Regions from separate parts of the Nitratireductor kimnyeongensis genome, predicted to be linked through region 2. Evidence: predicted binding sites of a transcription regulator. Region 2 holds the regulator's gene; the other holds the start of a gene.
The links. Region 2 encodes PhoB, which activates phosphate uptake and scavenging genes when phosphate is short. Its sites were predicted from a motif close to TGTCATNNANCTGTCAT; they were not measured.

Region 1 (3,326 bases), 1.2 Mb from region 2:
TCAACATGGCACCATCATTAGTGCGGAGCAGGTCCAAAGGGAACCGCTTGCCGGCTTATACAGCCTCCATATAAGGCATGTTCCTCTGATAGTTCGGATTTTTGCGAGAAGAAGGGCGGAAATGACACGCGAATTGGCCACAGGCACCGAGAGTTTTCCCATCGCTGGCGTTTTCACGATCTCCAGGGGTTCGCGCACCGAGGCGCGAGTCGTCACGTGCACGGTGAGTGAAAACGGAGTCCGTGGGCACGGAGAATGTGTTCCCTACCCGCGTTATGGCGAGTCGGAGGAGAGCGTGATCAGCCAGATCGACGCGATGCGCGAAGATATTGCCAACGGTATCAGCCGCGCTGATCTTGCCAGATCCATGCCAGCGGGAGCGGCACGCAACGCCGTCGACTGCGCATTGTGGGATCTGGAAGCGAAACTCTCCGGTCGGCGCGCTTCCATAACCGCCTGCACCATTCCGCCACGCCCCTTGCAGACCGCTTATACCATTTCTCTCGCTGAGCCTGAGGAGATGGCTGCCCAGGCACGCGCACATGCAACCCGGCCACTGCTGAAAGTGAAGCTAGGGGGCGAAGACGATGCAGCGCGGATTCATGCGGTCGCAGGCGCGGCCCCCGACAGCCGGCTGATCGTCGATGCGAATGAAGGCTGGACGGAAGAGAATATCCGAGAAAACATTCTGGCCGCCGCTGAATTCCACGTGGCCCTGATCGAGCAGCCGCTGCCCGCTGGAAAAGAAGAGATCCTGCGCGAAATTCCGCATCCTGTTCCAATTTGCGCGGACGAAAGCGTACACACCGCAGAGGGCCTTGCCGACCTCGCCGGGCTTTATGATTTCGTCAACATCAAGCTCGACAAGACAGGCGGCCTCACCGCCGCGCTGGAATTGCGAGATCGCGCGCGTGAAATGGGCTTCGGCGTGATGGTGGGCTGCATGGTGGGAACGTCGCTCGCTATGGCGCCCGCTGTATTGCTCGCCCAGGGCGCTGATTTCGTGGATCTGGACGGACCGTTGCTTCTGGCCAAGGATCGCCCCCACGGGCTCTCCTATACCGGTTCGCTGGTTTCGCCACCCTCGCCTCAACTCTGGGGCTAAAAGCGCTACGGCGATCAGGGCCGCTCAAGCAGCTTTGATCCGGTCTCTTTGAAACGCCGTCACCACACCTTGCTCCCGAATCTCTCCGGGAACCGGCTTCACATCAAGAAGCTGTGCCCAGGTGATGATTTCGAAACTCCCGTCGAAATGTTCGACAAGGGCCGTGCAACTCTCGACCCAGTCTCCAGTATTCATGTAGGTGACGCCACGAATATCCTCCATCGCGGCATGGTGGATATGCCCGCAGATAACACCGTCAACCTCAGACCGCTGGGCTTCCTGCGCAAGCACATCCTGGAACGAGCTGATGAATTTCACGGCCTTCTTGACCTTGATCTTTGCCCATGAGGAAAAAGACCAGTATGGGCGCCCCAACATACGCCGGACGCGGGCGATCACGCGGTTGACGACAATGGCAAGATCGTAAGCCTTGTCGCCAAGATAGGCGAGCCAGCGCACATTGTGAACGACCTGATCAAACTGGTCGCCATGGATGACGAGGAACTTTCGCCCGTCCACCGTCTCATGAACCACCCTGTCCACCACGACGATACCGCCAAAATGGACGCCTTGAAACGAGCGAAGAAATTCGTCGTGATTGCCGGCAATATATGTGATCTCGGCTCCTTTTCGCGCCTTGCGCAGGAGCTTTTGCACCACATCATTATGCGTTGCCGGCCAATGCCATGACCGCCTGAGGCGCCAACCGTCCACGATGTCACCGACCAGATAAATCTTGTCTGCATCATGGTAGCGCAAAAAATCGATCAGAAACTCGGCCTTTGCCGGTTTCGAGCCGAGGTGAACGTCTGAGATGAAGAGTGCGCGAAATTTGCGGTGTTCAGCGCCGGTCATTGTCCCGCCTGAGCCTTGTTAAGTCGCGCACTCTATGGCCCGATTCATGTCACAGACATATGACGGGTACCGTTTCGATACGGAAAATCGGTCACACAGGACCGCAAAAAATCCGGTCGCCGCCCAATTCGGGCACATGAAACTGCTTCTCAACATTCAACGCTGGAAAAAGCCTCAGCGAGCGCCTAAGCACAAAGGATGAATCAAACCATTTGAGCGTCGTGACCTTTTCAAAGAATTGGGTGACGCCTGGATGCGATGCCGCAAGTCAAACGGCCAAGCCGCCAGAGCCATAATGTGGAGCCGCCAATGTCGTCCGACAACAAGAAACCGCAGCGATCAGAATTCGACGAAGCCGCGCTCTTCTTTCACCGTCACCCCACCCCCGGCAAGCTGGAAATCCAAGCAACCAAGCCCTTAGGCAATCAGCGCGATCTGGCGCTGGCTTATTCGCCCGGCGTCGCCGCCCCCTGTATGGCGATCCATGATGATCCGAAGAGCGCTGCCGACTACACGGCTCGCGCAAACCTCGTGGCCGTTGTCTCGAACGGTTCGGCGGTGCTCGGGCTCGGCAATATCGGCCCACTCGCTTCCAAGCCGGTGATGGAAGGCAAAGCCGTCCTCTTCAAAAAATTTGCTGGGATCGACGTTTTCGACATCGAGATTGATGCACCCGAAATCGATCGCATGGTGGAAACCGTCGCTGCTCTCGAACCCACATTCGGCGGCATCAACTTGGAAGATATCAAAGCTCCCGAGTGCTTTGAGGTCGAGGAGCAGTTGAAGGCGCGCATGGGAATCCCCGTGTTCCACGACGATCAGCATGGCACTGCAATCATCGTCGCCGCTGCCGTGCTGAACGGTCTCGAACTGGCAGGCAAGGACATAGCTTCGGCCAAGATCGTTTCGTCTGGTGCCGGAGCGGCCGCGCTCGCCTGCCTCAATCTGCTTGTTTCGCTCGGCGCCAAAACCGAAAACATCTGGCTGACAGACCGGCACGGTGTCGTCTACGAAGGCCGCAAGGAAGAGATGGATCGCTGGAAAGCGCCCTATGTGAAGGATACCGAAGCCCGAACACTGGCCGAAGTGATTGGCGGCGCGGATGTGTTCCTCGGTCTTTCGGCGGCCGGTGTTCTCAAGCCGGAAATGCTCGCGAACATGGCTGAAAAGCCGCTGATCCTCGCGCTCGCCAACCCTGTACCCGAAATCATGCCGGACGTGGCGCGCGAAGCGCGGCCTGACGCCATGATCTGCACCGGGCGCTCCGATTTCCCGAATCAGGTGAACAACGTTCTGTGCTTCCCTTACATCTTTAGAGGAGCCCTCGATGTCGGAGCGACAGCCATCAACGAGGAGATGAAACGTG
Region 2 (3,326 bases):
TATCGAAGATGAGCCGTTGATCGCGATGGATATCGAGGAAATGGTCGAAAGCCTTGGTCATCGTGTCGTCGGCAACGCCCGAACGCACAAGCAAGCGGTCGAGATGTTTGCTAAAACGCAGCCGAAAATGGTGCTGGCAGACATTCAGCTTGCCGACGGGAGTTCGGGCCTCGACGCCGTGAATGAGATTCTTGAAGGAGCGACGGTCCCTGTAATCTTCATCACGGCTTTCCCGGAGCGACTTCTGACAGGCGAGCGCCCTGAACCAACCTTCCTCGTCACGAAGCCTTTCAGTCCGGAAATGGTCAAGGCACTCATCAGCCAAGCGCTTTTCTTCGACCACCAGGCTCGTGCGGCTGCCTGAGCAGCACAGCGCTTTTCTGATGAAAAAGGCCGCCTTCTGGCGGCCTTTTTGTTTGCCGGACTTCTTTCTCCGGGAACCAATCTTCGCGGATAACGTTTAAATCGCATAACTAAACGGAGAGACAGAATGCTTTACTGGGCCCTTATATTTCTCGTCGTCGCTCTTGTCGCCGGCGCCCTTGGTTTTGGCGGTATTGCAGGCGCTTCAGCAGGTATCGCGCAAATCCTGTTCTACATCTTTCTGGCCCTTCTCGCGATTTCCCTGATCATGGGACTGCTGAGAGGCCGCCGTTAAACGAGTACAGAAAACGTAAACATACGCGGCACCAACGATGCGGACCTTCCATGGCTTCCGCATCAGGAAAACAGTGAAAGGAGAACGCCATGGAACACATCGCTGGGCTTCTTCTGGTTGTCGGTTGTTCCGGCAACATGGCTGAATGCCGCGAACTTCCCGCCCCTGCTCCGATCTATGAAACCTTCGAGGAGTGCGAGGCCGAGAAGCCGGTTTCCCTGCGTGAGCTTGAAGGTGAAGCGCCGCGGGTGATTGCAACGTGCGTCTTTGTGGATCCTGCACTCGTCTATGATGACGCAGTGCTGGAATGGGACATCACCAAAGATGGACAGCTCACGGCCTCACTGGAGCCGGTTACCAGCTTCGCTGTCGCTCACAACGGGCATGCGCGTCAGAAGAATATCTTCACCGAGTGATCAGACTGCAACTTCAACGAAACCCCGGCAATTTGCCGGGGTTTTCCATGTCAGCCTGCCTCAGGCTTCTCGTATGGCGTAACCTGCGCCGCGAATGGTCCGGATCACATCGGGAAGCCGGCCCTGGTTCACGGCTTTGCGCAATCGGCCCACATGGACATCGACGGTGCGTTCGTCGATATAAATCGTCTCACCCCAGACATTGTCGAGCAGCTGGCTGCGCGAAAATACCCGTCCGGGATGCTGCATCATGAATTCCAGCAGGCGAAACTCGGTCGGCCCGAGCCGGATCTCATTCTTGCGCCGGTAGACGCGATGCGATTCCCGGTCGAGCACGATATCACCCACAGAGAGCACCGTTGAAAGCACCTCAGGCTTGGCTCTGCGCAGAAGCGCCCGCACACGCGCAACGAACTCCGGGGTCGAGAACGGCTTCACCAGATAATCGTCGGCGCCAGTGGATAGCCCGCGAACGCGGTCGCTCTCCTCTCCGCGAGCGGTGAGCATGATGATCGGCAGACGCTCGGTTTCAGGGCGCATGCGCAGCCGGCGGCACAGTTCGATGCCTGATACAGCCGGAACCATCCAGTCCAGCACGAGCAGATCGGGTACATTCTCCTGCAGGCGCACCTCGGCTTCGTCGCCGCGCGAAATCATCTCGACCTGATAACCCTCGGCCTCCAGATTGTATTTCAGCAAGACGCAAAGCGGTTCGTCGTCTTCAACGACCATGACCTTGGGGGCAATCATGGAAGGCATTCTCCTAAAGCATTGCTACGGCCGTCTAGGCATCCGCATCGACCGTCATCTGTGTTTCGTCTAGCTTCGGCCGCTGGACCGGAAGCTGTTCCCCCGTCACCACATAATAGGCATTCTCAGCGATATTCGTTACGTGATCGCCAATGCGCTCCAGATTCTTCGCGCAGAAGAGAAGATGCGTACAGGACGTGATATTCCGCGGATCTTCCATCATATAGGTCAACAATTCGCGGAACACCGACGTGTACTGAATGTCGATTTTCTCATCGTCGTCACGCAACTGGATCAGCGCCTTGGCGTCGCGCTTGACGTAGTGTTCGACCACAGCATCGACCTGTCGCAGCACCAGACCTGCCATCGCATCGATTGAATGAGCAAGCGTGCGCGGCGTGGCGCTCTGACCCACGGCACTGACGCGCTTGGCGATGTTCTTCGCAAGATCACCGATACGTTCCAGATCCGCGGCCATGCGTATGGCGCCGACAACGCTGCGCAGATCCTGTGCCATTGGCTGGCGCTTGGCGATCAGCGTGATGGCACGCTCGTCGAGATCACGCTGCTTGGCATCCATGATCGTGTCATCGGAGATGACGCGCTGCGCAAGTGCGGTATCGGAATGAAGAAGGGCATTGGTGGAGGCGCGGGTCATCGCACCGGAGAGATCGCCCATATCGCGAATGAGGCGGTCGATCTCACCGAGTTCCTCATCGAAGGAGCTGACTGTGTGCTCACCCATGATCTGGTTCCTTATCTGTGCGTCAACCGAAGCGACCGGTGATGTAATCCTGGGTGCGCTTGTCATCCGGATTGGTGAACATCTTGTCCGTCGGACCTTCCTCGACAAGGTTGCCCAGATGGAACATGGCCGTGCGCTGCGAAACGCGCGCCGCCTGCTGCATGGAGTGCGTCACGATGACAATAGTGTAGTTCTCGCGCAACTCGTCGATCAGTTCCTCGACCTTGGCAGTGGCAATGGGATCGAGAGCCGAGCAGGGCTCGTCCATCAAGATAACCTCGGGCGACACCGCGATGGCGCGCGCAATGCATAAGCGCTGCTGCTGGCCACCGGAGAGACCCGTTCCAGCCTCATGCAAACGGTCTTTCACCTCGTTGAAGAGACCGGCTTTCTGCAGGCTGGACTCGACCACCTCATCCAACGCGCTCTTGGAGGAAACAAGGCCATGAATGCGCGGCCCATAAGCAATGTTCTCGTAGATCGATTTGGGAAACGGGTTGGGCTTCTGGAACACCATGCCAACGCGAGCGCGCAGTTCCACCACATCGACTTTCGGGTCGTAAATGTCCTGCCCGTCCAGCGCGATCTCACCTTCCACCCGGCAAATATCGATCGTATCGTTCATGCGATTGAGGCAGCGCAGGAAAGTGGATTTGCCGCAGCCCGAAGGACCGATCAGTGCCGTGACCTGCTTTTGTCTTACGTCGAGATCGACATCGAAGAGCGCCTGCTTCTCGCCGTAGAAAACCCGGACCTT

Region 1: KW403_RS00370 (UDP-2,3-diacylglucosamine diphosphatase) is a predicted target of PhoB. The motif match lies at 2,009-2,025, and genes of this name have one in related genera.

Annotation. Positions count from the first base shown of each region.
Region 1 covers NZ_CP078143.1:74,891-78,216, forward strand. Annotated here, with positions in the region: gene KW403_RS00360 (ABC transporter permease) at 1-7, opposite strand, end outside; gene dgcA (N-acetyl-D-Glu racemase DgcA) at 122-1,105, shown strand; gene KW403_RS00370 (UDP-2,3-diacylglucosamine diphosphatase) at 1,130-1,960, opposite strand; gene KW403_RS00375 (NADP-dependent malic enzyme) at 2,270-3,326, shown strand, end outside.
Region 2 covers NZ_CP078143.1:1,322,896-1,326,221, forward strand. Annotated here, with positions in the region: gene KW403_RS06240 (response regulator) at 1-364, shown strand, start outside; gene KW403_RS06245 (DUF1328 domain-containing protein) at 491-658, shown strand; gene KW403_RS06250 (hypothetical protein) at 748-1,074, shown strand; gene phoB (phosphate regulon transcriptional regulator PhoB) at 1,135-1,821, opposite strand; gene phoU (phosphate signaling complex protein PhoU) at 1,859-2,569, opposite strand; gene pstB (phosphate ABC transporter ATP-binding protein PstB) at 2,592-3,326, opposite strand, start outside.